One region of the Mesorhizobium sp. M0088 genome, then DNA from elsewhere that is predicted to be linked to it. Evidence: predicted binding sites of a transcription regulator. Region 1 holds the regulator's gene; each other region holds the start of a gene.
The links. The regulator LexA, encoded in region 1, represses DNA repair genes until DNA is damaged. The targets are predictions, from matches to a motif close to TGTTCNNNNTGTGTTCNG.
Positions count from the first base shown of each region.

Region 2: uvrA (excinuclease ABC subunit UvrA) is a predicted target of LexA. The motif match lies at 7,601-7,618, and genes of this name have one in related genera.
Region 3: recA (recombinase RecA) is a predicted target of LexA. The motif match lies at 3,833-3,850, and genes of this name have one in related genera.

Region 1 covers NZ_JAMYUI010000024.1:12,584-22,752, forward strand. The annotation lists gene gltA (citrate synthase) at 1-309, opposite strand, end outside; gene gltX (glutamate--tRNA ligase) at 495-1,919, opposite strand; gene NKJ67_RS25765 (ComEC/Rec2 family competence protein) at 2,022-4,484, shown strand; gene lexA (transcriptional repressor LexA) at 4,478-5,218, opposite strand; gene kynU (kynureninase) at 5,628-6,875, opposite strand; gene kynA (tryptophan 2,3-dioxygenase) at 6,946-7,782, opposite strand; gene NKJ67_RS25785 (AMP-binding protein) at 7,779-9,404, opposite strand; gene NKJ67_RS25790 (hormone-sensitive lipase) at 9,717-10,169, shown strand, end outside.
Region 2 covers NZ_JAMYUI010000007.1:176,690-186,858, forward strand. The annotation lists gene urtD (urea ABC transporter ATP-binding protein UrtD) at 1-653, shown strand, start outside; gene urtE (urea ABC transporter ATP-binding subunit UrtE) at 723-1,418, shown strand; gene NKJ67_RS10895 (hypothetical protein) at 1,690-1,866, shown strand; gene NKJ67_RS10900 (GGDEF domain-containing protein) at 1,916-3,067, opposite strand; gene NKJ67_RS10905 (DUF72 domain-containing protein) at 3,183-4,004, opposite strand; gene NKJ67_RS10910 (GNAT family N-acetyltransferase) at 4,028-4,498, opposite strand; gene uvrA (excinuclease ABC subunit UvrA) at 4,530-7,451, opposite strand; gene NKJ67_RS10920 (hypothetical protein) at 8,164-8,460, opposite strand; gene NKJ67_RS10925 (ATP-dependent Clp protease proteolytic subunit) at 8,554-9,159, opposite strand; gene NKJ67_RS10930 (SRPBCC family protein) at 9,184-9,681, opposite strand; gene NKJ67_RS10935 (ArsR/SmtB family transcription factor) at 9,678-9,992, opposite strand.
Region 3 covers NZ_JAMYUI010000041.1:553-10,721, forward strand. The annotation lists gene alaS (alanine--tRNA ligase) at 1-2,377, opposite strand, end outside; gene recA (recombinase RecA) at 2,675-3,775, opposite strand; gene NKJ67_RS33330 (carbohydrate kinase family protein) at 4,053-4,997, shown strand; gene NKJ67_RS33335 (pseudouridine-5'-phosphate glycosidase) at 5,073-5,990, shown strand; gene NKJ67_RS33340 (TfoX/Sxy family protein) at 6,178-6,501, opposite strand; gene NKJ67_RS33345 (GFA family protein) at 6,593-7,090, shown strand; gene sufA (Fe-S cluster assembly scaffold SufA) at 7,276-7,653, opposite strand; gene NKJ67_RS33355 (SUF system Fe-S cluster assembly protein) at 7,757-8,149, opposite strand; gene NKJ67_RS33360 (cysteine desulfurase) at 8,171-9,415, opposite strand; gene sufD (Fe-S cluster assembly protein SufD) at 9,420-10,169, opposite strand, start outside.

The sequences.
Region 1 (10,169 bases):
CAGGAGATAGCAGACCTCGAGGAAGTCGCCATGTTCGGCCAACTGGTCGATCGGATAGCCGCGATGGAGGAGGATGCCGGCGTCGCCGTCGATGAAGGTGATTTCGGACTCGCAGCTTGCCGTCGAGGTGAAGCCCGGATCGTAAGTGAAGGCGCCGGTGGTTGAGTAGAGCGAGGCGATGTCGATGACATCAGGCCCGACCGAACCACTTCGCACCTTGAATTCATGGGTCTTGCCGGCGAATGCAAGCGTTGCCGTGGCCTCCTGGGTCTTGCCGCCCAAATCCATTTTTTTCGCAGCTTCGGTCATTGCAAACTCCTTCTTGTTTCCTCATGCCGGCAAAGGCAAAATTCTGCAGAGCGACACGTCGAAAATCACCGCAATGCGCGTATTCGCCACCGCATTTCAGGAGGTGCGTGCCAGATTGGGCCAAGGCCTAATGTTGCACTGCGAAACCCGCCTTTCAATGCCAATCTTCTTGGGCCAGTTTGCTCCTAATCGATTTGATCTGAGATGCGCGCCAGGCTTTCCTCGCGGCCGAGCACGGCGAGCACATCGAACACGCCCGGCGAGGTGCTTTTGCCGGTCAACGCAGCGCGCAAAGGCTGGGCCACCGCGCCGAGCTTGTGACTGCCGGCCGCTGCCACCTCGCGTATCGCCGCCTCCGCCGAGGCGGCTGTCCAGTCACTCGCAAGCCCGTTCAAAGCTTCGTGAGCACTGCGCAGGATCTTGCGGGCATCGTCGGTAAGCAGAAGGGCCGCCTTGTCGTCGATCGGCAGGGGGCGCGTGGCGAACAGGAAGGCCGCGCCATCGACGAGCTCGACCAGCGTCTTGGCGCGGTCCTTCAAGCCCGGAAGCGCTGCCAGCAACTGCGCCTTGGTGCTGTCGTTCAGGCGCGCGGCGATCGCCGGGCCACCTTCGAGATAGGGCAGGGTAGCGATGAAGATGTCGAACAGTTGGGCATCGCTCATGCGGCGCATATGCGCGCCGTTGATCGCCTCCAGCTTGGCGAAGTCGAAGCGCGCCGCGCCCTTGTTGACATCGCCGATATCGAACCAGGAAATCATATTCTTGATCGACATGATCTCGTCGTCGCCATGGCTCCAGCCAAGGCGCGCCAGGTAATTGAGCAGCGCCTCCGGCAGGTAGCCCATGGCGCGATAGGCCTCGACGCCAAGCGCGCCGTGCCGCTTCGACAGCTTGGCGCCATCGGCGCCGTGGATCAGCGGGATATGCGACATGGACGGCACGTTCCAGCCCATGGCGTTGTAGATCACGGTCTGGCGAGCGGCGTTGGTCAGATGATCGTCGCCGCGAATGATATGGGTGACTCCCATATCATGATCATCGACGACGACGGCATGCATGTAAGTGGGATTGCCGTCAGAACGCAGGATGATGAAGTCATCGAGATCCTTATTGGGAAAGCGCACCTCGCCCTGGACACGGTCATGGACGATGGTCTCGCCTTCGGTCGGCGCCTTGATACGAATGGCGCCCTTGACGCCTGCGGGCGCCTCAGAGGGGTCGCGGTCGCGCCAGCGGCCGTCATAGCGGGGCGGCAGCCCCTTGGCTCTGGCAGCCTCGCGCATGGCCTCCAGTTCGGCCGGCGTGGCATAGCAATAATACGCCTTGCCCATGCGCACGAGCTCCTCAGCCACCTCGCGGTGGCGCGGCGCACGCTCGAACTGCGACACCGGCTCGCCGTCCCAGCTCAGGCCAAGCCAGGAAAGCCCGTCGAGGATGGCAGCCGTCGCGGCTTCATTGGAGCGTTCGCGGTCGGTGTCCTCAATGCGCAGCAGCATCGTGCCGCCAGTGTGCTTCGCATACAGCCAGTTGAACAGCGCCGTGCGCGCGCCGCCTATGTGCAGATAGCCGGTGGGCGAAGGGGCAAAACGGGTGACGACCTTGTCGGACATGGAACTCTCGGAAACCATCTGAAGCGGGGTGCGGTTGCGCGGGCTTTCGCGCGCCCGGCGTTCATGTAGCATAGGGTGTCGAGGGCGCAAGGGGCAGACCCGATGGCTGGACGAGGCTGGGGCTCGGATCAGGGCGAGGACGCTGCCATCGGCGTCAGCGAACGGTCCCTGTTTGCGCCTCGGCCAGCCCCATTACCGCCGCCATCGCCCCTTGTGCCGGATCCCGGCAAGGCGCCCTTGCAAGCGGATGTCGCCGCCTCTGTTCCTGTTGCCGAAACCGGCAGGATCGTTCGCGTGCGCCGGCAAATCAGCCTGACATCACTGCCTCGCCTGCGCCACAGCGTGAACACGGCGGCGAGCCTGGAACTCGACCGGGGCGTGGCCTTCCTGCTGGTGCCGGTCTGCCTGGCGATCGGAGCGATCGGCTATTTTTCGCTGACGGCTGAACCCGACTTTGCGAGACCTGTCGCGGTTGTCATCTTGACGGGGATCTGTGCGCTGGTCTCGCGCTCATGGCCAAAGACCCATCTGTGTTTCATGGCGGCGCTTTTGTGCGCCCTAGGACTGCTTGCTGCCAAGGTCGAGACGTGGCGTGCGGGCACACAAATGTTGGGCTCGGAAATCTCGACGCAGGTGACCGGCCGCGTCGTCTCGCTCGACCGGATGGAAACTGGCCGCATCCGGCTGACCATCGACGTGACATCGACCGCAAGACCGAAACTGCGCTATGCGCCGGAACGGGTGCGGCTTTCGGCACGCAAGATCCCGGCTGACGTGACCGCAGGCTCCCTCATCACTGGATATGCCAAGCTTTTGCCGCCGACCGGGCCGGTGCGGCCGGACAGCTATGATTTCTCCTTCGACAGCTATTTTGCCGGCATCGGCGGCAGCGGGTTCTTTCTCGGCAACCCCAAGCTTGTCGTCAGCGATGATGGCGACATGCCGCTGCCGGCCCGAATTTCCTCTAGCGTGGAAAATGCCCGCGAGGCCATCGCCGACCATATCAGGGCGAGCGTCGGCGGCGCCGAAGGCGAGATCGCCGCGGCGCTGATCGTCGGCGTGCGCGCCGGCATTCCCGATGACATCAATGAGGCGATGCGACGTACCGGCATCTACCACATCATCTCGATTTCGGGACTGCACATGGCGCTGGTCGCAGGCACCATCATGGGCTTGCTGCGCGGCGCCTTCGCCTTGTTTCCCGACTTTTCCGCGCGTCGCCCGGTCAAGAAGTATGCCGCCGTCGCCGCACTGTTCTCGATCGCGGCCTATCTCATCATCTCTGGAGTCGTCGTTGCCGCCGAGCGCAGCTTCATCATGCTGGCGGTGATGCTGATTGCCGTGCTGTTCGATCGAGCAGCACTCACCATGCGCAATCTGGCGATCTCGGCGATCGCCGTCATCGTGGTGTCGCCGCATGAGGTGGTCGGCCCGAGTTTTCAGATGTCGTTCGCCGCGACCGCGGCTCTGGTCGGCGCCTATGCCGGCTGGGCCGATCACCGCGCGGGAAAAGCAAGACCGCCGCCCCCAAAGCGATCCATGCCCGGTTTCCTGACGCGAAAGTTCGTGCTCGCGGCAACCGGCCTTGCCATGACCTCCATCATCGCCGGCAGCGCCACGACGCTGTTTGCCATCTGGCATTTTCAGCGTGTGTCGCCGCTCAGCCTGTTCGCCAATCTGGCGGTTATGCCGATCGTTACCGTCGTCATGTTCCTGGCTGTCGCAAGCGCGCTGCTGATGCCTTTCGGATTGGATTGGCCGGCCCTCTACCTGATGGGCAAGGGTCTGACGGTGATGATCGCCATATCGGGTTGGATCTCCGAACGTTCGCCTGTCGATGGGGTTGGGCTGATTTCGCAGCAATCTGTCCTGCTGGTGACAATTGCCCTGGTCATCGCGACGATGGCGACAACTTGGCTGCGGCTCGCTGCTCTGCCATTCGCGCTGGCAGGCTTGCTGACCGTCTCGGATACGCGCACGCCGGATGTGCTGATCTCGGAAGACGCCCGGCTGGTGGCGTTGCCGATCGGTGGCGGCGAGCTTGCCGTCAGCCGGGAACGGCCGAACGAATTCACCGTCGACAACTGGAAACGCGCCCTGACATCAGAAACCATCGTCGTGCCAGAGGTGTTCGACAAGAGCGATGGGCAATTCGACGTCGCGGACGCCGTTGAGCTACCGCCGGGATCGCCGTTCTATTGCTCCTCAGGCGTTTGCGTGGCCAGGCATATGTCCGGTGCGATCATTGCCTATGTCGAGGACCGCAAGGACACCTGGAAAGCCTGCGGCTTCGCCGAGCTGATCGTCATCAATGACGCCACCGCCTATGACGCCTGTCACAATCCGCTGGTTCTCGTCATCACCAAGCGGCAACTGGCTCGCAAAGGCAGTGCCGCCGTCTTCTTCGATCGCCAGTCGGCGACCACGCCGGCGACAATCAGCTTCGCGGTGAACAGCCCATATCGGCCCTGGCACACGCAACGCAAATACTCTCGTGAGGCGAGGGGGCTGGCACCCTTCAAGAAACCCGAGAAGCCAGCGGCCAACCCGCAGCCGCCTCAGTAGCGGCGGATGAGGCCGACGAGCTTGCCTTGCACCTTGACCCTGTCTGGGCCGAAAATACGGGTTTCATAGGCCGGATTGGCGGCTTCGAGCGCAATCGAAGCGCCCTTGCGGCGGAACCGCTTCAGCGTCGCTTCCTCTTCATCGACCAGCGCCACGATGATCTCGCCGGGGTTCGCCGTGTCGGCATTGCGGATGATGACGGTGTCGCCGTCGAAGATACCGGCCTCGATCATCGAGTCGCCCTTGACCTCCAGCGCATAGTGGGCGCCGCCCATGATCATGTCCGGCGGCACGGAGATCGAATGCGTCTGATGCTGGATGGCATCGATCGGCACACCGGCGGCGATACGGCCCATGACCGGGATCGACACGGCGGAGACCGCATCGTCATCATTGCCGGGCGAGGGCATCCGCGAAGGCGCCGGCTTGATCTGCCGGCCAAGGGCACCACCCTGACCGAGACTGCCCTGGATGACGCTTGGCGAAAACTTCTTTGCCGCGTTGAGGCCGGGCGCGATGGAGTCCGGCAATCGCAGCACTTCCAGCGCCCGTGCCCGGTTGGGCAACCGGCGAATAAAGCCGCGCTCCTCAAGTGCGGTGATCAGCCGATGAATCCCGGATTTGGAGGCAAGGTCGAGCGCCTCCTTCATCTCGTCGAAGGATGGCGGAATGCCGCTCTCCTTCAGGCGTTCATGGATGAACATCAGCAGTTCATGTTGCTTGCGTGTCAGCATGGCGGCCCCCAGATTACCTGAAACCAGAATCGAAAAACAAACCCAGAACAAACACTATCTGTTCCAGTTGTGTTCTGCAACCGTTTAAAGTTTAATGAATTTGTTAAGGCTGCTGAAATTATTTGGGCTTGCCAGCGGGTCGCGATCGACAGGCGCCAACCACGGCAATGCGCCTGCTCACATTGAAACCATTATGGTTAATGACCTGTGGCTCATCCTCGACCCAAGGCTTGGCATCATCTGCCGATCGACCTCCACAAGGGACGCTATCAATCTTCGGGACGTTCGTTTGCCGTGAACGAAACGGAGCCAAAACGCCAACGTCTGTTGGCATTTGTGGCTGGAATTCAGCCCTCCGTCATCTGCCGGGCAGTGAGGGCGGCGACGGCAAATCGCGGAGATCGTTGCGTCAGGTAACGGCTTCCTTGACGGCGAAACGCTGGTCCTTCCATGCGCCCGTGCGCAGAATATCCTCCAGCACCTCAACCGCCAGCCACACATCCTTGTAGCCGACATAGAGCGGCGTGAAGCCGAAACGGATGGTCGATGGCGCGCGAAAATCACCGATGACGCCGCGCTCGATCAGCGCCCGCATGATTTGATAGCCGTGATCGTGAAGGAACGACACCTGGCTGCCGCGCCTGGTCGCGTCGCGGGTGGTCTCCAGCGTGAGGCCATAGGCGCCGCACTTTGCTTCGACGAGCTGGATGAACAGTTCCGTCAGCGCGACGCTCTTTTTTCGCAATGCCGCCATGTCGACGTCGTTCCAGATGACAAGCGCGCCTTTGAGCGCCCGCATCGACAGGACAGGCTGGGTGCCGCACAGAAAGCGGCGGATACCGGTGCCGGCAACATACCCCCGTTCGAAGGCAAAGGGCCGCGCATGGCCCCACCAGCCGCTGAGCGGCTGGCTGATATCGCCGTGATGGCGCTGCGCGACATAGATGAAGGCCGGTGCGCCCGGACCGCCGTTGAGGTACTTGTAAGTGCAGCCGATGGCGAAATCGGCATTTGCCTGATCGAGCTCGACGGGCAGGGCGCCGGCGGTGTGGCATAGATCCCAGACGATCAGCGCTCCGGCCGCATGAGCCTTGCGCGTCAGCGCCGCCATGTCGCGCAGTTCACCCGATTTGTAGTTGACGTGGTTGACCAGCACCACCGCGACGTTTTCGTCGATCAGCTCTTCGATGGTGGGCGCGTCGACGCCCGCGAGGCGCAGCAGGACGCCGTCCCGTGTCGAGGCCACGCCTTCGGCGATGTACAGGTCGGTGGGGAAACTGTCACCCTCGGCGACGATGACCGACCGGCCCGGCCGCATCTCCAGCGCCGCATGCAGCACCTTGTAGATGTTGGTCGACGTCGTGTCGCAGACGACGGTCTGGCCGGCCGCGGCTCCAATCAGGCGTCCGAGTTGATCGCCGAGTTCGATCGGCATCTCGAACCATCCGGCCGTATTCCAGGCTCGGATGAGGTCCTGGGCCCATTCCTGGGTTGCCGCCTGCTGCAGCTCGCCGAAAACGGCATGAGACGCTGCCCCCAGTGAATTGCCGTCGAGATAGATCACCCCCTCCGGCAGAATGAAACGGTCGCGCATGGCCCGCAGCGGATCTGTGGCATCCATCGCTTCGACTGCGGCGAGATCAGGAAATCCACTCATGGTCAGTCAGTCCCCGGTGTTCGCGAAGGGTGTTCCGCCGCCGCGCGTCGCTGTTTTCATTTCGACGATGTCAGAGCCGGGTGCGGACCGTCCACAGTTCCGGGAACAGCACCACCTCGAGCATCTTCTTCAGATACGAAGCACCCGACGTGCCGCCGGTGCCGCGTTTCAGACCGATGATGCGCTCAACCGTGGTGACGTGGTTGAAGCGCCAGCGGCGGAAATAATCCTCGAAGTCGACCAGCTTCTCTGCCAGTTCGTAGAACATCCAGTAGCGCTGCGGATCGCGGTAAATGGTTTGCCAGGCGACCAGCACCTCTTCATTCTCGGTTCGCGTCTCACGCCAGTCCGTGCGCCTGGCATCGGCACCGATGTCGAATCCGTTGCGCGCAAGCAGCAGCAGCGCTTCGTCGTAGAGCGATGGTTCGGTCAGGATCGCTTCCAGCTTTCCGCTCAGGTCGGGCCGGTGCTTGTGCGGCCCGAGCATTGCCAAGTTTCGGTTGCCGGCCATGAACTCGATGGCGCGATACTGCCAGGACTGGAAACCCGAGGACTGGCCGAGCGCGTCGCGGAACTCGGTGTATTCGCTCGGCGTCATCGTCCGCAGCACATCCCAGGCATTGTTCAGCTGCTCGAAGATCCGCGCAACGCGCGACAGCATCTTGAAGCTCGGCTCGAGCCGGTCGGCGCGGATGGAACGGATCGCGGCGCCGATCTCGTGCAGAGCGAGCTTCATCCAGAGTTCGGAGGTCTGATGCTGGATGATGAACAGCATCTCGTCATGCGCCGATGACAGCGGCGTTTGGGCCTCCAGCACTTTCTCCAGGTGCAGGTAGTCGCTGTAGGACATGCGCTCCTTGAACGACATCTGGGCGCCTTCGGACGCCGGATCGTATGGCTCGCTCAATCGATTTTCTCCGTGCGCAGCCGGAAGCGCTGGATCTTGCCGGTCTGGGTCTTGGGCAGGGCGGCGATGAATTTTACCGATCGCGGATATTTATAGGGCGCGATCATTGCCTTGACATGGTCCTGCAGGCGCTTGGTGGTGAGGGCGTCGGGCGCGACGCCCTGCGCTAGCACGACATGCGCCTCGACGATCTGGCCGCGTTCGGCGTCCTCGGCGCCAATGACAGCGCATTCGGCGACATCCGGATGCGACAGAAGTGCGGCCTCGACCTCGGGTCCGGCAATGTTGTAGCCGGCGCTGACGATCATGTCGTCGGAGCGGGCGGCGAAATGGAAGAAGCCGTCCTCGTCCTGCGTGAAGGTATCGCCGGTGAGGTTCCAGCCGTCGCGCACGTATTCCTTCTGCCTGTCATCGGCCATGTAGCGGCAGCCGGTCGGTCCGCGCACCGCAAGCCTGCCGGTCGCGCCGCGTGGCACCTCGCGCATCTCGTCATCGACGACGCGCGCCTCGTAGCCGCCCACCGGCTTTCCGGTCGACGCGGGCTTCATGTCGTCAAAACGGTTGGAGATGAAGATGTGCAGCATCTCGGTGGCTCCGATGCCGTCGAGGATCGGCTTTCCGGTCTTTTGTGTCCACTCTTCGAAAACGGGAGCAGGCAAGGTTTCGCCGGCCGAAACGGCGACGCGCAGCGATGACAGGTCCGCTCCTTCATCCATGGCCTTCAGCATGGCGCGGTAGGCAGTCGGCGCGGTGAAAGAGATCGTCGCTTTGTAGGTCTCGATGATGTGGATCATGTTGGGTGGCGTCGCCTGCTCCAGCAGCGTCGCCGCCGCACCGAAGCGCAGCGGGAAGATGGCGAGTCCGCCAAGGCCGAAGGTGAAGGCCAGCGGCGGCGAGCCGACGAAGATGTCGTCCGGCGTCACCTCCAGGATTTCGCGGGCGTAGGCGTCGGCGATGATCAGCAGGTCGCGGTGGAAATGCATCGTCGCCTTCGGAACGCCTGTTGTGCCCGAGGTGAAGCCGAGCAGGGCAACATCGTCGCGGCCGGTGTCGACTGCGGTGAACGTCACCGGCTTGTCGAGAGCGGCACGATCGAGTTCAGCATCATGGTTGGCGGTGCCGTCGAAACCGATGACCTGCTTGAGGAATGCGCTGTCCTTGGCGCAGGCGGTCATCTCGTCCATCAGCCTGGTGTCGCAGAGCGCGACGGTGATTTCCGCTTTGTCGACGATCTTGGCGAGTTCGCCGGCGCGCAGCATCGGCATGGTGTTGACGACCACGGCGCCAACCTTGGTGGCGGCCAGCCAGCAGGCGACCATGGCGGGGTTGTTGGCCGAACGGATCAGCACCCGGTTGCCGGGCTCGACCCCATAATTCTCGACCAGCGCGTGGGCCAGCCTGTTCGTCCAGTCGGACAGTTCCTTGTAGGTGCGGCGGCGGCCATTGCCGATCAGCGCGGTGTGGTCGCCCAGGCCTTTCTCGACCAGCCTGTCGGTCAGTTCGACACCGGCGTTGAGGCGTTCGGGATAGTCGAAGCCGTCGAGCAGGATTTCAGGCCATTGCTCCGGCGGCGGCAGGTGATCGCGCGTGAACGTGTCGATATGCGCTGAAGGCCCAAGCATGTCGCCGCTCTCCTGTTTGCTGGACGGCCAGTGCGCGAGGCGCCTTGGCCGGATGTCGTGGATGCTAAGGTCCTGCTCTGAGGAGGCTTCGTACTGCCCATCGCACCTGCTGAGATGCGCCCAGAAAGGGTGAACATCTGCAGGTTCGGGCAGCACAGCAGACCTCCCATTGTCGGCTGTTCGTGCGGGCAGGATCGCACCAGTCGAAATTTGTTTCAAGCCTAAAATGTTTTTGCCCTAGAGCATTGACGCATGGCGTGGCGGTGGCCATTGCTAGCGGAACAGCGATGCCGTTTTTGGGGAAGGGCGCAGATGTTCGAACGTCACATCGTCGATTGGGATGATGCCTATGCCAACGGTGCGAATATCGCCGGCAGCGACCGATGGCCGGCCGCGTGGGTGGAGCCTGCGCAAGCGTTTCGTGACGCACTCTCGGCGCAGGGCCGGGCACGGCTCGACATCACCTATGGCGATGGGCGACGCAATCGGCTCGATCTCTTCCTCCCCAGCGCCACGCCCAAAGGGTTGGTGGTGTTCATCCATGGCGGTTACTGGAAGGCGTTCGACAAGAGTTTCTGGTCGCATCTCGCCAATGGTGCGGTCAGCAGCGGCTTTGCCGTGGCGATGCCGTCCTACACGCTGTGCCCGGACTTACGCATCGCCGGCATCGTCCAGGAGATCGGCGTGGCGATCGGCAAGGCGGCGGCAATGGTCGACGGGCCGCTGATGCTGACCGGACATTCGGCCGGCGGCCATCTTGCCAGC
Region 2 (10,169 bases), on a different contig from region 1:
AGGGCGAGATGCGCGCCATCATCGGCCCCAACGGCGCCGGCAAGACGACGATGATGGACATTGTCACCGGCAAGACGCGGCCCGACGAAGGCGATGTGTTCTTCGACGGCCAGGTCGATCTGACCAAGCATGACGAGGCCGAAATCGCCATGATGGGCATCGGCCGCAAGTTTCAGAAGCCGACCGTGTTCGAAAGCCACACGATCGAGGAAAACCTGATGTTGGCGCTGAAGGGACCGCGCTCGATCTTCCCGGCGCTGTTCCATCGCCGCTCGACCGCCGAGACGCGGCAGATCGATGACATTCTCGGCATCATCCGGCTTGGTGACAAGCGTGACGAACTGGCGGCCAATCTGAGCCATGGACAAAAGCAGTGGCTCGAGATCGGCATGCTCCTGGCGCAGGACCCGAAACTGCTTCTGGTCGACGAACCGGTCGCCGGCATGACCGATGCCGAGACCGAGGAGACCGCGCGGCTGCTCAAGGATATTGCCCGCGACCATTCGGTCATCGTCGTCGAGCATGACATGCATTTCGTGCGCGAGCTCGGCGTCAAGGTCACCTGCCTGCATGAGGGCTCGGTGCTATCGGAAGGCACACTCGATTTCGTGTCGGCCGACGAGCGTGTCGTCGAAGTCTATCTGGGGAGATGAGCATGGTCTGGCGGGTGCAGTTCCATCACTTCGATCTGTCGTTTCTGCGGTTCTGGAAAAGGCGCTGACATGCTCGTAGTTTCCAATGCCACGCTGCACTACGGCGCCGCCCAGGCACTGCGCGGCGTGTCGCTGAAGGCGGGCGCAGGCAAGATCACCTGCGTGCTCGGCCGCAACGGCGTCGGCAAGACCAGTTTGATGAGATCGATCGTCGGCCATCACCGGCTGACGAGCGGAAGCGTTGCCTTCGAGGGGAAGGCGCTCGACCGGAGCGCGGCGTATGACCGCGCCCGGTCGGGCATCGCATTCGTACCGCAGGGCAGGGAGGTCTTTCCGCTGCTCACCGTGCGGGAGAACCTGGAATCAGGCTTTGCGCCGCTGAAACGGGCCGACCGCAACATTCCGGCGCATGTCTTCGAATTGTTCCCGGTGCTGAAGCAGATGCTCGGCCGCCGCGGCGGTGATCTTTCCGGGGGCCAGCAGCAGCAGCTCGCCATCGGACGGGCGCTGGTGATGCGGCCGAAACTGCTGGTGCTCGACGAGCCGACCGAGGGCATACAGCCTTCGATCATCAAGGACATCGGCCGCGCCATCCGCTACCTGCGTGACCAGGCCGGCATCGCCGTGCTTCTGGTCGAACAATATCTCGATTTCTGCCGCGAGTTGGCCGACGAGGTCAACATCATGGACCGTGGCGTGATCGTCCATACCGGTCCGGCGGAAGATCTGGACCGTGCTGATGTCAGGAAGTTCCTGACGGTCTAGAATCGCCAACGCACTTCAGTTGACGATCCGAAGTCCTTGGCAAGTCCAGTATTTCTCCGGCCCTGCACCAGCGTCTCTGGTGCATCGGCAGCTGCGTGCTAGTCTTTTCCTAGGCTTTTGTGAGTCGGCCGCTTCCGTACCAGTCTGGTTTATCGCAGATCGAGGAGCACGGCCAATGCCGGGCAAGTTTCACGCAAGCAAGGCTGCCTAGCTTCCCTCCTGCGATCTCTGTCGTTCAAACGCGTTTGGGCACACAGGCTAAGGGACAGCCATGGAACGTTACGTCGAGGATTACCAGAAGCGGCGGCTTATCGAACGTGTCGATATCATCGCTGCCATCAACATCTTGAGATCACAGGGCTGCGATTACGACGATCTGATCGAGGAGATCACCAAGGTCTTCTATGTCGATCTCGATACCTTCAATGAGATTGTCATGGCGGCCTAGGAGCCGCATTCGTCTCGCCACGATCAGAGGCCGGTGTTGACACACGCGATCAGCCTGCGCGCTTGAACGGAGAAGCGGTGACGCGGTTGCGGCCGGCGCGCTTGGCGTCGTAGAGCGCTTTGTCGGCGGCATTGAGCACCTTGTCGAAGCCGAGGCCTTCCTTGGTGCCGAAAGCAAATCCGGCACTGACCGTGCATATCAGCGAGCCTGTCTCGGTTTCGATGTGGTGCGCGGCGAAAGCTGCCCGGATGGCCTCGGCGGTGGCCTCCACCGTTTCGGGCAAGGTCCGCTTCAGCACCAGCGCGAATTCCTCGCCGCCCATGCGCGCGGCGACATCACCCGGGCGAAGATTGCTGGCGAGTTCCCGTGCAAATACCTTCAGCACCTCATCGCCGGCGGCGTGGCCGAATTCGTCGTTGATGGCCTTGAAGTTGTCGAGGTCGAAGACGACCACCGCCGTGAAGGCACCGACCGGCGCATCGCCGTGCAGGTCGAATAGGGCGCGGCGGTTGAGCAGGCCGGTCAGCGGGTCGGTCAGGGCATTGTGGCGGTGATGCCGGGCCAGACGCCCTTGGTTCAGGGCCAGGGAAAGCGCTCCGATGCCGGTCATGCTGGCGATAACGATGATGAGGCTCAGTTCCTCGGCCCAGTTGCTTGGCGCATGTCCAAGGACCAGCTTTCCCTCCCAGGCCAAAACCATGGCGCAGAGAGCAAAGGATGCGGCCGTGGCCGAATAGAGCGCGGTGATACCGGTTGTCAGGGCAGGGGCTTCGTTGCGGCCTTTCCAGTATTCGACCGCCGTTGCGAACAGAAGCAAGGCGGCGAAGGCATTTTCGAACATGAAGCCCAGCCCGTCATAGCCTAGAGCCATGGGAGGCAATGTCACGGCCAGCGAAATGGCGCTGCCAAACGCCGTTCGCGGCACTGGCGAGCCGCCGGTTCTGAACTGGTAGGCCGCGCCCAGCATTGTCGAGAAACCGAACAGGAGGAAAGCCAGCGTGGCGATGCCCAGCAGGCGCCCGGGCATATCGATATAGGCGTCATAGAAAAAAATATCGCCGACCACGAACACCAGGCTGACCGCCCATGTCAGCAGGAACTTTTCCGAGCGAGCGGTCAGCCACATGCCAAACAAGGTCAGGCTCAGGCAGGCAGCGGAAAAACCGACAGCCAGCAGAAGTGAAGTGTAGTCGAGCGACATGCCCCTCGTCCTTGCCCGCGGCGGCCCAGATTTGCGACTGGTTCAGCTGGATTCATGCAGCAAGGAGGTATCGATAAGGTTACGACGATGGCGAAGATGCCATGATTCCGCAGCGTCAGGGCACCGACAGATCCTGGTCCACCCGCTTCATCAGTGCCATGGCGCCGAACGGCGCTCGCACCTTGCCCTCCGTGATGAAGTAGACGAACACGTCGCGCGGCTTGACCGGCGCATCGGTGGCGGGGTCGGCGCGCCGCAGGTCAGCCGGCTGCTTGCCTTGCGCCCAGATATTTACCCGCGCGGCCCATTCATCGAGACCTTTCGGCGTGTAGCAATCGGGATTGTCGTCACTGCCGGTCTGCAGCCGGGCGTAGACGAAATCGGCGGTGACGTCGGCGATATCGGGATATTTGGCATGGTCGGCGTAGACGATCGCGGCCTTGTATTTTCGGGCAAGTGCTGCGAATTCCGGCACGACAAAACTGTCGTTGCGGACCTCTACCGCGTGGCGCAGCGCAACGCCGTCCTGCTTTTCCGGCAGCAGTTTCAAAAAGGCTTCGAAATCGTCCGGATCGAATTTCTTGGTCGGCGCGAACTGCCACAGGATCGGCCCGAGCTTTTCCCCGAGTGCGGCAACGCCCGAGCCGAGGAAGCGCGTCATCGATTCGCCGGCCTCGCTCAGCACGCGCCGGTTGGTGACGAAGCGGTTGCCCTTTAGCGAGTACACGAAACCGTCCGGCGCCTCGTTGGCCCATTTGACGAAGGTCGGTTCCTTGAAGCTGGAATAGTAAGTGCCGTTGACCTCGATGCTCGGCACCTGGCGAGTGGCGTAGTTCAGCTGCTTGGCCTTGGAGAGCTTGTCGGGATAGAAGGACGTATCCCAGGGCTCGAAGGTCCAGCCGCCCATGCCGGCGCGGATTGTTCCCGATGTGCTCATTGTCATCCTCCCAAGTTCAGAAATCAGGCCGCTGTGCTCTCGTGGACCGATTTCGCCATGTCGACCAGCACCCATCCCGGCCGGTAGGGATTGGGCCGGCGACCCGTTTCGTGGAAACCATAGGCCAGATAGAGCGCGATGTTCCGTTCCATCCTGGCGTTGGTGTAAAGCCGGACCTCGGGCAGGCCCCACAGGCGTGTCTGTTCGTCCGCGTGTTTGAGCAACGCAATGCCGAAGCCTTTGCCCTGGAAGGCGGGCGACACCGCGACGGAGAAAATCATCGCGTGGTCGTCATGCCGTTCCAGCGTGATCAGTCCGGCAAGTCCGCCGCCACTTTCCAACCCCCACACCTCGCCGCCCTCAATGCGCGGCGCATAGTCCTCGGTGACTGGGATCGGCGGTGCGCCTAATAGTGCAGTGTAAGGCGCATAGGCCGCTTGCGTCAGCGAGACGACGGTTTGGAGATCACCGGCAAGCGCTCTTCTGATTTTCATTCAAAAGCTCTCCAAGCGCCAACCGGTCCGATCACTCCGCCGCTTCGCGCTTGCCTCCGGGGCGCCGCTCCAGCAGTTCCTTGAGGAACTGGCCGGTGTAGCTGCGCTTTTCGCGCACGATGGCTTCCGGCGTGCCGGAGGCAACCAGTTCGCCGCCGCCGTCGCCGCCTTCGGGGCCGAGGTCGAGCACCCAGTCGGCGGTCTTGATCACTTCGAGATTGTGCTCGATGACCACCACCGTGTTACCCTGGTCGACCAGTTCATGCAGTACTTCCAACAGCTTGGCGACGTCGTGGAAATGCAGGCCGGTGGTCGGCTCGTCGAGGATATAGAGCGTCTTGCCGGTCGCCTTGCGCGACAGTTCCTTGGCGAGCTTGATGCGCTGCGCCTCGCCGCCGGACAGTGTCGTCGCCTGCTGGCCGATATGGATGTAGCCGAGGCCGACCTGCTTCAGCGTTTCGAGCTTGTCGCGCACGCCAGGCACGGCGGCGAAGAAGTCGACGCCTTCCTCGACCGTCATGTCGAGCACGTCGGCGATCGACTTGCCCTTGAACACCACGTCGAGCGTCTCTCTGTTATAGCGCTTGCCGTGGCAGACGTCGCAAGTGACGTAGACGTCGGGCAGGAAGTGCATCTCGATCTTGATGACGCCGTCGCCCTGGCAGGCCTCGCAGCGGCCGCCCTTGACGTTGAACGAAAAACGTCCCGGCTGATAGCCGCGCGCCTTGGCTTCGGGCAGGCCAGCGAACCAGTCGCGGATTGGCGTGAAGGCGCCGGTATAGGTGGCGGGGTTCGAACGCGGAGTCCTGCCAATGGGCGACTGGTCGATGTCGATGACCTTGTCGAGGAATTCGAGGCCCTCGATGCGGTCGTGGTCGGCCGGGTGCTCGCGCGAGCCCATGATGCGGCGCGAAGCAGCCTTGAACAGCGTTTCGATCAGGAAGGTCGATTTGCCGCCGCCCGACACGCCGGTGACGGCAGTGAAGGTGCCGAGCGGTATTTCGGCGGTGACGTTCTTCAGATTGTTGCCGCGCGCGCCGACGATCTTCAGGCGGCGGTTCTTCTTCGCTTCACGCCGCACGCCGGGCGTCGCCACTTCGAGCGCGCCGGACAGATATTTGCCGGTGATCGAATTGGGATTGGCCATGACCTGCTGCGGGGTGCCCTGGGCGATGATCTCGCCGCCATGGATGCCGGCGGCCGGACCCATGTCGACGACATAGTCGGCATGCAGGATGGCGTCCTCGTCATGCTCGACGACGATCACCGTGTTGCCGATATCGCGCAGGTGCTTCAGCGTATCGAGCAGGCGGGCATTGTCGCGCTGATGCAGGCCGATCGACGGCTCGTCCAGCACATAGAGCACGCCCGTGAGACCGGAGCCGATCTGCGATGCCAGCCGGATGCGCTGGCTCTCGCCGCCTGACAGCGTGCCGGAATTGCGCGACAGCGTCAGGTAGTCGAGCCCGACATCGTTGAGGAAGCGCAGCCGCTCGCGGATCTCCTTGAGCACCCGCACCGCGATCTCGTTCTGCTTGTCGTTGAGCGACGCGGGCAGGTCGGTGAACCACTGGTCGGCCTTGCGGATGGAAAGCTCGGTGACTTCGCCGATATGTCTGCCTGCGATCTTCACCGCCAGCGACTCCGGCTTCAGCCGATACCCCTTGCAGGCCGGGCAGGGCGTGGCCGACATGAAGCGCTCGATCTCTTCACGCATCCAGGCGGATTCGGTCTCTTTCCAGCGCCGCTCGAGATTGGGAATGACGCCTTCAAAGGTCTTGGTGGTCTTGTAGGAGCGCAGGCCGTCATCATACTGGAAGGTGATTTCGCGCTCACCCGTGCCGTGCAGGATAGCTTCCTTGGCCTCTTCGGACAAATCCTTGAACTTGTCGCCAAGCTTGAAGCCATAGGCCTTGCCCAGCGCTTCCAGCGTTTGCGCGTAATAGGGGGAAGTCGATTTCGCCCACGGGCTGACGGCGCCGTCGCGCAGCGAGATGTTCTCGTCCGGCACGATCAGATTGCCATCGATGGCGCGCTGGCTGCCGAGACCGTCACAGGTCGGGCAGGCGCCGAACGGGTTGTTGAACGAGAACAGGCGCGGTTCGATTTCCGGAATGGTGAAGCCGGAGACCGGGCAAGCGAACTTTTCCGAGAACAGGATGCGCTCATGCGTCTCGTTCTTCGACTTGTTGACCGAATCCTCGCCGGTCTGGCTGGAATCGAGCGGCTTGTCGGCGAATTCGGCGACCGCCAGCCCATCGGCCAGCTTCAGCGCCGTTTCGATGGAATCGGCAAGCCGCGTCGCCAGATCGCCGCGCACGACGATGCGGTCGACGACGACGTCGAGGTCATGCTTGTACTTCTTGTCCAGCGCCGGCACGTCGGCGATCTCATAGAAGACGCCGTCGACCTTGACGCGTTGAAAGCCCTTCTTCTGCAGTTCCAGTAATTCCTTGCGGTACTCGCCTTTGCGGCCGCGCACCATCGGCGCCAGGATGAACAGGCGCGTGCCTTCCTCGATCGCCAGCACGCGGTCGACCATCTGCGAAACCGTCTGGCTCTCAATCGGCAGGCCGGTGGCCGGCGAATAGGGGATGCCGACGCGGGCGAACAGGAGCCGCATGTAGTCGTAGATCTCGGTGACGGTGCCGACCGTTGAACGCGGGTTCTTCGAGGTGGTCTTCTGCTCGATGGAAATGGCGGGCGACAGGCCGTCGATCTGGTCGACGTCAGGCTTCTGCATCATCTCAAGGAATTGCCGCGCGTAGGCCGACAGGCTTTCGACGTAGCGGCGCTGGCCCTCGGCATAGATCGTGTCGAAGGCCAGCGATGACTTGCCGGACCCCGACAGGCCGGTCATGACAATCAGGCTGTCACGCGGCAAGTCGAGATCGACATTCTTCAGATTGTGTTCGCGCGCCCCGCGAATGGAAAGATATTTATGGTCGGCCATAGCCGGTCGCCGCCTCAGAATCTGGAATTTCCTGGAATGGCGGGTTTTCCCGGCCATCCCCTATGTAGGTAGTTTTGCCGCCACGTCGAGATACGCCACAATTCCCGACGAGAGCGTTTAAGCGTCTTTCGCGTGAACGGGCAAGCGGAAAGAACAAAGGCCGAACACGCTCCTGACAAAGCTGTGCAAAAACTGACTTGCACGTAACCTCCCGGCGATCACATTTTTCGGTAACCGGCTATTGATGGTTGACGCCACCAGCTGACGGGAGCAGTCTCCAGCAGTCAACGAAGACGGCCGTCTTTCGATGGCCTCGCCGCCCAAAGGCGGCCTGCGAGACGCCGCAGGCATTTGCGATTTGTGCTTCGAATTGACAACAATCGCAACGGACAGAGGAGCGGAGCTATGACGCCACCGGATCGTCCCCCAGGGTTCCAGTTGTCACTGGAGCCGAGGCAGGCATAAGTGCCAGGGTTCAGCGTTTTCGCCAGCCGGCAAACCGTGACCTGCCATCTCTCGTAAAAATCAGAGACTGCTAGTCGGATCGTCGGCTGAATGCCGCGGTGCATCCGAAATCAAACGCCGGCAGTACACTCCCGGTAAAATTGGATTTGAGATCCAAAAAGGCCCCGTCCGTTTGCGCAAAGCACGGCGGGGCCGTTTTCATGTGCGGATTGTCTTGTGGGCGACAGGCGCAGCGCGACACGCGCTGTCAGTGGCGCGGCGGCCCGATCGAGCCGGCGCCGACATCGACAGTGATGCTGCCGGAAATCCTGACATCGGTATCGCCGATCTTGAATGTACCGTTCTCGCCGGCTGGCAGCGCATCGTCCGGCTCGGGAGCCGGCTTGGCGATGCGGTAGTCGCCGGTTACGCCGGGAAGGGCGCTTTTTTGCGTCGACGACGAACTGTCGTCGGCAAGTGCCGCGCCGCTGATGAGACCCGCAATGGCGAGCGCTGCAACGGCGATGACGCGGTGCAATGATCTGGACTGATGAGTGTCGGTCATCCCAGGACTATAGTGGCGCGCCGCCGATGGAACCAGACCGGCATCGTCAAATCTTCGACTACCTGCCGGACGGATCTCCGATCCGGCCCTGGCTTACGCCGCTTTCTTTCGCGTGTCGAAAACATGGTCGACGATGCCCCAGGACTGGGCCTCGCGGGCGGTCATGAAGTGGTCGCGGTCGAGCGTGCGTTCCACCTCTTCATAGCTGCGGCCGCAATGCTGCGCGTAAAGTTCGGCCATGTGCCGTTTCGTCCGGCCGATGCGCTCGGCATGGCGCTGGATGTCGGATGCCTGGCCCTGGAACCCACCCAGCGGCTGATGCAGCAGGATAGTGGCATTCGGCAGGGAAATCCGGCGCCCCGGTGTGCCTGCCATCAGCAGGAACGAGCCCATCGAGGCGGCAAAGCCCATGCATACGGTGGACACCGGGCAGCTGATATATTGCATCGTATCGTAGATGGCGAAGCCGCTGGTCACCACGCCGCCCGGCGAGTTGATGTAGAGCGAGATCTCCTTGTCGGGATTGTCCGATTCCAGCGACAAAAGCTGCGCGCAGACCAGCGCCGAGATGTCGTCGTTGATCTCGCCGTTGATGAAGATGATGCGCTCGCGCAGCAGCCGCGAAAAGATGTCGAAGGCACGTTCGCCGCGGCTCGATTGCTCGATGACCATCGGCACCAGACTGGCAACACCGCTCATTGTCTCTCTCCGTCCGTTTTGTTTTCAGGCCGCGCGAAGCAGGAGGCGAGGCGTGTTTGCGGCGATTGGCTTAGATGACCTGTTCGCACCGAGCGAAACCCGGCAGCCGGCGCCTGCCATGGCGACGGCAGGCATGGTCTTGCGGGCAAAGCCGTCATGGACGATACGTAGATGCGTGCCGCCGGATACGGTTCGGGCAAGTGTGAAGGTGACGGTGCTGTCGAGCGGCCCCTGCCGCGCGGCGCCGCCTGGCTGCGAGCGCTCCCGCCAGGAGTAGCGCAACAGCCGTTCGGGTTCGGCGTCGAGGATTTCGCATTCGATCGGCGTGTCCGGTCCGGCGAAGGCAAAACGGTTGCCGATCTCGGGGCTGATGTCGTTCGGCATCATCCAGGCGGCCAGCAATTCCGGTATGGTCAGGGCCCGCCAGACCTTTTCCGGCGGCTCGGCAAGCTCGTACTCGAACTCAAGCGCATCCGCGGCGTCGCCTTGGCCGTCGTTGGCCGCTAATCCCGCCTTCTTCATTGATCCATGTCCTTCAAAACCGCCTTCAGCCTTTCGATGCGTTCCGGCCAGAAGGTCCGGTAGCGCTCGATCCAGGAGAGCAGGGGGACAAGCCCCTGCGGATCGGCGCGGTAATAGGCGTTGCGGCCGGCTCGCCGCTCGACCACCAGGCCTGCGCCACGCAGCACCGCCAGATGCTGCGACACCGCGGGCTGCGACACCGTCATACCGGTGCGCAATTCCGACACGCTCATCTCGCCGGCGGCCAGCCGCTCAAAGACGGCGCGGCGCGTCGGGTCGGCCAGTGCGCGAAAAATCTCTGCTTCGATCATGCCAAAAGCATAAGTGCATACTTATTGGTTTGGCAAGCGGTCTTTTCAAACCCATATGATCGGCTTCGGCATTGCTGCCATTCCTTGACAATAAGCAGCGATGCGGATAAGAACGAAAAGGGAACAAAAACCTTGTGGGTAAAGGCAGCCATGGCAAGCGGCGATCGCCTGCAGCCT
Region 3 (10,169 bases), on a different contig from region 1:
CACCGGAGACCGTCTTGCCGAGGAAGCCGACACCGGCGACCGTCTCATTGGCGGCTGGAGCATCGGCTGACGATCCCCCGCCCAGCGCCAGCTTCTTGCGCGCCTCGGTCAGTTCCTTCTCGAGCTTCTTGCGCTCTTCGAGCAGCGTCTCGACGCGCGCCGGCACGTCGGCCGGTGAAATCTTCAGCACGGCCGCCGTCGCCTTCAGCCGCCTATCCTGCTCGTCGAGATGTTTGCGCGCGGCTTCGCCGGTCAGCGCCTCGATGCGGCGCACGCCGGCGGCGACCGCGCTGTCCGACACGACACGCACCAGGCCGATATCGCCAGTCGCCCGGACATGCGTTCCGCCGCAAAGCTCGACCGAATAGGGCCGGTTGGCCTTGGCGCCGTGCACACCGGTGCCCATGGACACGACGCGCACTTCGTCACCGTACTTCTCGCCAAACAGCGCCATGGCGCCTTCGGCAATGGCATCGTCGACCGACATCAGGCGCGTGGTCACCGGGCCGTTCTGGACGACGATCTCGTTGGCCATGCGCTCGACCAATTCGAGATCCTCCGGTGAAATCGGCTTGTTGTGCGAGATGTCGAAGCGCAGGCGCTCGGGCGCGACCAGCGAGCCCTTCTGCGCGACATGGCTGCCCAGCACCTCGCGCAGCGCCTCATGGATCAGATGCGTCGCGGAATGGTTGGCGCGCAGCCTCGAGCGTCTGGCATGGTCGACCTTCAGCTCGACGGCGGCACCGGTCTTGACCGTGCCGCTGGCCACCCTGCCGATATGCACGAACAGCCCGTCGGCCTTCTTCTGCGTATCGGAAACCTCGATCGAGAAGCCCTCGCCTGAAATAACGCCGGTGTCGCCCATCTGGCCGCCGGACTCGGCATAGAACGGGGTCTGGTTGACGACGATCGCCACCGCGACACCCTTGCCGGCGCTGTCGACAGCCTTGCCGTCCCGGACAAGCGCCTGGATGATGCCTTCGGCAGCTTCAGTCTCATAGCCGAGGAACTCGGTGGCGCCCGCCTTCTCGCTCACGGAGAACCAGATGGTCTCGGTCGCCGCGTCGCCGGAGCCTGCCCAATGCTTTCGCGCCTCGGCCTTCTGCTGCTCCATCGCATTGGTGAAGCCCGCAAGATCGACCGAGATACTGCGCTGGCGCAGCGCGTCCTGCGTCAGATCAAGTGGGAAGCCGTAAGTGTCGTAGAGCTTGAAGGCCGTTTCGCCGTCCAGCATGTCGCCGGCATGCAGCGTCTCCGTCGCCTCGGAGAGCAGGCCGAGGCCGCGCACCAGCGTCTTGCGAAACCTGGTCTCCTCGAGCTTCAGCGTCTCGGTGATCAACTGTTCGCCGCGCAGCAGCTCCGGATAGGCCTGGCCCATTTCGCGCACCAGCGCCGGCACCAGCTTCCACATCAGCGGTTCGTTGGCACCCAGCAGCTGCGCATGGCGCATGGCGCGGCGCATGATGCGGCGCAGGACATAGCCCCGGCCTTCATTCGAAGGCAGCACGCCGTCCGCCACCAGGAAGGAGGACGAACGCAGATGATCGGCAATGACCCGGTAGGACGCGACCGTCTCCTTGTCGGGACCATGCCCGATCGCGGACGAGGCCGCGTCGATCAGGTGACGGAACAGATCGGTCTCGAAGACGCTTTCCACCCCTTGCAGGATGGATGCCATGCGCTCCAGGCCCATGCCGGTGTCGATCGAGGGGCGCGGCAGGTCGATGCGCTCCTCCTTCGTCACCTGTTCATACTGCATGAACACCAGGTTCCAGAATTCCAGGAAACGGTCGCCATCCTCCTCCGGGCTGCCGGGAGGGCCGCCCCAGATGTGTTCGCCGCGGTCGATGAAGATTTCAGAACACGGCCCGCACGGGCCGGTATCGCCCATCGCCCAGAAATTGTCCGAGGTCGCGATGCGAATGATGCGGTCGTCCGAAAAACCGGCGATCTTCTTCCAGAAGCCGGCCGCCTCGTCATCCGTGTGATAGACGGTGACCAGCAGCTTGTCCTTGTTCAGCCCGAATTCCCTGGTAATCAGGTTCCAGGCAAGCTCGATGGCGCGTTCCTTGAAATAGTCGCCGAAGGAGAAATTGCCGAGCATCTCGAAGAAGGTCAGATGGCGTGCGGTGTAGCCGACATTGTCGAGATCGTTGTGCTTGCCGCCGGCGCGCACGCTCTTCTGGGCGGTCGAAGCGCGCGAATAGGGCCGCTTCTCCAAACCGGTGAAGACGTTCTTGAACTGCACCATGCCGGCGTTGGTGAACATGAGCGTCGGGTCGTTGCGCGGCACCAGCGGGCTCGACGCGACGATCTCGTGACCCTCCTTGCGAAAGTAGTCGAGAAATGTCGACCGGATTTCGTTCACGCCACTCATGAATGCTGCCTTTTCGGAAGAGCCGCCGGCAAACCGGCGGAAATGGGCTCTGCGTTTTAGAAGATTAAGACTTGGCCTTTTAGCCGCCGCGCTTCACCCTGTCCAGAAACACGGAATTGGTCCAATCCACGGCCTTTTCCCGTCATTCGAACCGGCCCTATTTCGCCGCCAAAACGCAAAACCGCCGGCACTGGGCCGGCGGTTTCGAAACGCAATAACACGGAACTCGATTACATAAGCCTGAGATAATAGAACGCGATTATGGCCGAACTCCGGCCGGCCTGGCGTGCGAAGCTGTTACATCGCGCCGGACTCTTCCTCGAAACCGTCATCATCGCCGCGCTCAGGGCCGCCATTCTCGAGGAATTTCTCGGCGATCAGCCCAGCATTCTGCCTGATCGACAACTCGATCTCGCGTGCCGTGTCGGGATTGTCACGCAGGAACAGCTTGGCATTTTCGCGGCCCTGGCCGAGACGCTGCGAGTTATAGGAAAACCAGGCGCCAGACTTCTCGACAATACCGGCCTTGACGCCGAGATCGACCAGTTCGCCGGTTTTGGAGACGCCCTCACCAAACATGATGTCGAATTCGACCACCTTGAAGGGCGGCGCCAGCTTGTTCTTGACCACCTTGACGCGGGTCTGGTTGCCGACAACCTCGTCGCGGTCCTTGATCGAGCCGATGCGGCGGATGTCGAGGCGCACCGAAGCGTAGAATTTCAGCGCATTGCCGCCGGTGGTGGTTTCAGGCGAGCCGAACATGACGCCGATCTTCATGCGGATCTGGTTGATGAAGATGACCATGGTGTTGGAGCGCGAGATCGACGCGGTCAGCTTGCGCAGCGCCTGGCTCATCAGGCGGGCCTGCAGGCCGGGCAGCGAATCGCCCATCTCACCTTCGATTTCGGCGCGTGGCGTCAGCGCCGCGACCGAATCGACCACCAGCACGTCGATGGCGCCGGAGCGCACCAGCGTGTCGCAGATTTCCAGCGCCTGCTCCCCGGTGTCGGGCTGCGAGATCAGAAGGTTTTCGAGATCGACGCCGAGCTTGCGGGCATAGACCGGGTCAAGCGCGTGCTCGGCATCGACGAAGGCGCAGATGCCGCCCTTCTTCTGGGCTTCGGCCACGGTGTGCAGCGCCAACGTCGTCTTGCCCGAGCTTTCCGGCCCGTAGATCTCGATGATGCGGCCGCGCGGCAGGCCACCGACGCCAAGCGCGATGTCGAGGCCAAGCGAGCCGGTCGGCACCGTTTCAATCTCGACGACCTGATCGTTGGCGCCGAGCCGCATGATCGAGCCCTTGCCGAAAGCCCGCTCGATCTGCGACAGCGCCGCATCCAGAGCCTTTGATTTGTCCACTGCCTTGTCCTCTACCAGCCGCAAAGAATTCTGAGCCATGATACATCACCCCTTGGTCGTCAATGAAGGCCGGACAATCCGTAATCCCTGCCTATTTGTACCTTTTTTGTTCTCATTTGGCAAGAGGGGTCAAATAACTGAAAAACAAGCAATATCCGGATTTGTTCTTTTTTTGTCCAGGGATTCGATCAGGAATGCACCGCACGTTGGGCCAGACGGCTCGGTTGTTTCGACCTGCCGAATCGCCGCCTCGCATGCGAAGCTCCGTCGCACCTAGCGCTTGTGCGGCTGGAATAACAAAGGTCATATCGCCGGCATGCTGAAATCCGCGAAAATACTGGCCATAGGCGGCGCCCATATCGACCGACGCGGCCAGGTGTCCGGCGCTTACGTGCCTGCCGCCTCCAATCCGGGCACAATGCGCGAGGATGTCGGCGGCGGCGTCTTCAATGCTTTGCGCAGCGCCGTGCGGCGCGGCGTCTCCGCGTCGCTGATGTCGGTTCGCGGCGGCGATGCCGCTGCCGATACCGTTTCGCGAGCCATCGCCGAGACAGGCATTACCGACCTGTCGGCGGTCTTCCTCGACCGCACGACGCCGAGTTACACGGCGCTGATCGACAGCGAGGGCGAGCTGATCGTCGGCTTCGCCGACATGGCGCTCTATGAGTTGGCCTTTCCCAAACAGATTCGCCGCTCCAGGGTGCGCGAAGCAATCGCGGCCGCCGATGCCGTGTTCTGCGACGCCAACCTGCCGACGGCGGCGCTGGAACGGCTGGTCGCGCTCGCCGCGGGCAAGCCGGTTTTCGCCATTGCCATCTCGCCGGCCAAGGCGGTGCGGCTGATACCGGTGCTGAAGGAGCTCTCGCTGGTCTTCATGAACCGGCGCGAGGCCATGGTGCTGGCCGGCGTCGCCGCGAATGCCAGGGAGCGCGAGGTCGTCGACGGGTTGCGATGCAGCGGCCTCGTCAGTGGCGTGGTCACGGCAGGCGGGGCGCCCGTGCTGGGGTTCGATGAAACAGGCGCCTTTTCGATCATGCCGCCCAATCCCCGAAAGGTCGCTGACGTCACCGGGGCCGGTGATGCGCTGGCGGGCGCAACGGTCGCTGCCTTGCTGCGCGGACTGCCGCTGCGGTCAGCACTGCGCGAAGGCATTGCCGGGGCGACGCTTGCCATCGAAAGCGCCAACGCCGTTCCCGAGTTCACCGCCTCAAGCTTCGCGGAAGCGCTGGCTCTTGTGCCGGATGCCAGGGAAGTGGCATGAGACCGGCGAATTCATAGTGCCGCGATGTTGCCTGGTGTCCCGACGGACGCGCCGCATTCCGGATTGGAGACCCTGATGACCCCTGAGACCGCCCGCCCCCTCATCGACATCCACGCGCCGGTGGCGCAGGCTCTGGCTGCCGGCCGGCCGGTGGTGGCGCTGGAAAGCACCATCATCACCCATGGCATGCCCTACCCCGACAATGGCGCCATGGCGGCCGACGTCGAAAAGATCATCACCGATGGCGGCGCCGTGCCGGCGACGATCGCCGTGGTTGGCGGACGCATCAAGATCGGGCTTTCGGACGGCGAGCGCGAATCGCTGGCGATGACGGGCGACGCCATGAAGCTGTCGCGCGCCGATCTCGGTTTTGCCTTGGCGCAAGGGCGCACCGGTGGCACCACGGTCGCCGCCACGATGATCGCGGCGCATATGGTCGGCATAAAAGTGTTCGCCACCGGCGGCATCGGCGGCGTGCACAAGGGCGCCGAAAAGAGTTTTGACATTTCCGCCGATCTCGACGAGTTGGCGCGCACCCCGGTCATCGTCGTCTCGGCCGGCGCCAAGGCCATCCTCGACATCGAAAAGACGCTGGAGGTGCTGGAGACGCGCGGCGTGCCGGTGGTCGGCCTTGGCTGCGAGACGATGCCGGCCTTCTGGTCCAGGCATTCGCCGTTCCGCGCGCCGCTGACCTTGCACGAGCCGGAAGAGATCGCGCATTTCTACCAGACGAGGGCAGCGCTGGGGCTCGCCGGCGGCATGCTGATTGCCAATCCTGTGCCGGAAAACCATGAAATCCCGGCTGAGGAGATGGCGGGCTATATCGAGGCCGCGCAGAAGGCCGCCGAGGCGCTCAACGTGACCGGCAAGGCGGTGACGCCGTTCCTGCTGGGAAAGATTCTCGAACTGACTGGCGGCAGGAGCCTGAAGACGAACATCGCGCTGGTCGAGAATAATGCGCGGCTGGCGGCGAGGATTGCCAAGGCGCTTTAGGGTCACGCAGCGAAGGTTCCCCCTCACCCGGATTGCCAAGACCGAATTGCAAAGTACAATTCGGGGCAATCCGACCTCTCCCCGAGGGGAGAGGAGCTTACAGCGCCGACGTCGACCTCTTCTCCCCTCGGGGAGAAGGTGGCCGCGAAGCGGACGGATGAGGGGGTGGCCTCGAGTTTGCGGGAATCTACTTCCCCGCCCGACGCCCCGCCTCATACGCCCGCCGTGCCCAGACCGTCATCTCGTCGGGATCATCGAAAGCGCTGTCTGGAACGCTCCAGTAGGGCATGGCGACCAGCTTGCCGTGGCGCGAGCCGGTATAGGTCCATTGCGTACAGCCGGCGGCCTCGAACTCGGGCGCGCTTTGCTCGTCGGCCTTCAGCAGCAATTCGCCGCGCAGCACGATGGCGACGATGACACCGTCGAAATAGATGCCCTTGCCGCCGAACAGTTTTCGGATGCTGACAGGACCGAGGCCCTCGAACAGTTCGGCGATGCGCTCATTGTCCATGCCGCGATCATGTCACCGGCGTTTGGCCTTGTCATCGCCGCAACCAAAATCATGCTGACAGGTTGTGTGAGGTCGATCGGAGTTTCCCGCTATGCCCGTGCTGCTCAAAGGCTCCTGCCGCTGCAATGCCGTCCGTTTCGAGGTGGAGAGCCACACGCCGGCGCCATTCATGCTGTGCTACTGCTCGATCTGCCGCAAGCAGCAGGGCGGCGGCGGGTTTGCCATCAATCTCGGTGCCGACAACGAAACACTGAACATCAGGGGCAAGCGCAGCCTCGGCGTCTTTCGGGCGGAGATCGAGGACGACGAGCATCCGCATTGCGAAATCTCAACCGGCGAGCGCAATTTCTGCAAGAAATGCGGCTCAGCCCTTTGGCTCTACGACCCGACATGGCCGGAGCTGGTGCATCCCTTCGCTTCGGCGATCGACAGCGATTTACCCATTCCGCCAAGCAAGGTGCACCTCATGCTGAAATACAAGGCGAACTGGGTGGAGCCGGTGGTTGGCAAGCATGACAAGGTCTTCGACATCTATCCCGAGGAATCGATCGCCGACTGGCACAAGCGGACGGGCATGTGGGTGGAGTGAATTTCTTCGCGCCGTTTACGGGGAGGTGAGGAGTGATCCGCGCAGCGGACGAAAAGCCAATTGCTTGGCCTTCGAACGACGAACGCCGGCAGATGAGGAGCGGCGCTAACTTTGGAGAGGCCGGCGCTGCCTATCATCCGTCACTTCGTGACACCTTCTCCCCGTAAACGGGGCGAAGGAAAAACTCAGGAAGCGCGGGCTTCTGCCAGTGCCTTCAGGTCGGCCGGCTTGAGTTCGACGGATTCGCCGCAACCGCAGGCCGAGCTCTGGTTCGGATTGTGGAAGGTGAAACCGGTGCGCAGCGTCGTCTGCTCGAAATCCATCTCGGTGCCGAACAGGAAAAGTGCTGCTTCCGGTGCGACATAGACATGGGCGCCATCGCGCTCGATATGGTCGTCCTTGGTGTTGGGCTCGGTCACCAGATCGACCGTGTATTCCATGCCGGCGCAGCCGCCCTTCTTGATGCCGAGGCGGATGCCGTGCGCATTCTCACGGGTGGCGACAATCTCGCGCACCCGGTCGGCGGCCTTTTCGGTCATGGTGATGACGGCGAAGCGTCCCATTCTTTTTCCTTCCATTCCATGCAGGTTCAAGGCCTGCCGAATGATTCCTCACCTAAAATGGTGAAGTTTTATCTCTGGCGCAAGTGCACCAGCCTCTGTCGGGCTAGTACCAACCCACCGCCACCTGCGCCTCTTCCGACATGCGGTCGGCCGACCAGGGCGGGTCGAAGGTCATGTTGACCTCGACGCCGGACACGCCTTCGACGGCGCCGACGGCATTCTCCACCCAGCCGGGCATTTCGCCGGCGACAGGGCAGCCGGGAGCGGTCAGCGTCATGTCGATCTTGACCGAGCGGTCGTCCTCGATGTCGATCTTGTAGATCAGGCCGAGCTCGTAGATATCGGCCGGGATTTCCGGATCGTAGACCGTCTTCAGCGCCGAGACGATGTCGTCGGTCAGCCGCGCCAGCTCGTCGGCGGGGATGGCCGATCCCGAAACCAGCGCATTGGGCGCGGTTTCCGGAGTGGTCTCGGCAGCGATGCTTGCATCATCCATGGTCGTCACCCAAAAAACTCGTCATCCGAAGAATTTGCGCGCTTTTTCAAGCGCCTCGGCCAAAGCGTCGACTTCGGCCCTGGTATTATACATGCCGAACGATGCCCTGCATGTGGAGGTTACGCCGAACCGTTTCAACAGCGGCTGGGCGCAATGGGTGCCGGCGCGGACAGCAACGCCCTGCCTGTCTATCACCATCGACACGTCATGCGCATGAATGCCTTGCAGTTCGAACGAGATGATGGCGCCCTTGCCGGGCGCATCACCGAAGATGCGCAGCGAATTGATGGAGCGCAGCCGCTCATGCGCGTAGTTCTTGAGGTCTTCCTCATGGGCTGCAATGCGCTCGCGACCGACCGATTCCATGTAGTCGAGGGCAGCACCCAGCCCGATCGCCTGGACGATCGGCGGCGTGCCGGCCTCGAAGCGGTGCGGCGGCTCGTTGTAGGTGACGATGTCTTCCGTCACCTCCTCGATCATCTCGCCGCCGCCCATGAAGGGCCGCATGCCAGCGAGAATGTCCTTCTTGCCGTAGAGCACGCCGATGCCCGACGGGCCATAAACCTTGTGCCCGGTGAAGACGAAAAAGTCGCAGTCGAGATCCTGCACGTCGATAGGCATATGCACGGCGCTCTGGCTGCCGTCGACCAGCACGGGAATTCCACGCGCATGCGCAATGCGCACGATTTCCTTGATCGGCGTCACCGTACCCAGCGCATTCGACATCTGCGTGATGGCGACCAGCTTGGTGCGATCGGTCAACCGCTTCTCGAATTCCTCGATGTGGAAGACGCCGAGATCGTCGACCGGCACCCAGACCAGTTTGGCGCCCTGCCGCTCGCGGATGAAATGCCACGGCACGATGTTGGAATGGTGCTCCATGATCGACAGCACAATCTCGTCGTCCTCGCCGATGTTGGGCATGCCATAGCCATAGGCGACCGTGTTGATGGCCGAGGTCGTGTTCGAGGTGAAGACGATATTGTCGGTGCTCGGCGCGTTTAGGAAGCGGCGCACCGTCTCTCGGGCCTTTTCGTAGGCGTCGGTCGCGGCGTTCGAGAGAAAATGCAGGCCGCGGTGGACGTTGGCGTATTCCTGGGAATAGGCATGCTGGATTGTGTCCAGCACCGCCTGCGGCTTCTGTGCCGAAGCGCCATTGTCGAGATAGACCAGCTTCTTGCCATAGACTTCCCGCGACAGGATCGGGAAATCGCGGCGGATCGCTTCGACGTCGTAGAAATCTCCGATCTTGCCCGGTGCGTTCATCAGATCACCCGTGTGCCGCGAACCAGCCGTCGAGCCGTGCTTCCAGCGCCTCGACGATCGCCTCGTCGTCCAGTTCCTCGATCACCTCCGCGACGAAGGCCTTCACCAGCAACCCCCGCGCGCTTTTCTCGTCGACGCCACGCGCCATCAGGTAGAACAGATGGTTGTGGTCGATTTCGGTGACCGTCGCGCCGTGGCCGCAAATCACGTCGTCGGCGAAGATTTCAAGCTCGGGCTTGGTCGAGAACTCGCCGTCGTCCGACAGCAACAGCGTGTTGCAGGCCATCTTGGCGTTGGTCTTCTGCGCATATTGATGGACGTTGATGCGGCCCTGGAACACACCGCGCGCCTTGCCCGTCACCACATTGCGGATGATCTCCGTCGAGGTCGTGTGCGGCACGGCATGGTCGAGAACCATGGTCACGTCGGTGTGGGTGTCGCCGGCCAGGAGGTTGATGCCGCGAAGCTTGAAATCGGCGCCTTCGCCAGTCGTCCTGACCATGATTTCCTGGCGCACGAGCTTGCCGCCGGCGTTCATGACGAACAGCGTAAGTTTCGCATTCTTGCCGATATGGGCCTTGAACTGCGCCAGATGCGTCGCCGTTTCCGGCTGCTCCTGGACGATCAGCCACGTCACCTCGGCGCCCTCGTCGAGCACGATCTGGCTGACCGAGCTGCCCAAGGCAGCGCCATCACCCGTCTGCCGTTCGACGATGACGGCCTTTGCGCCGGCGCCGACGCGAACGGTCAGGCG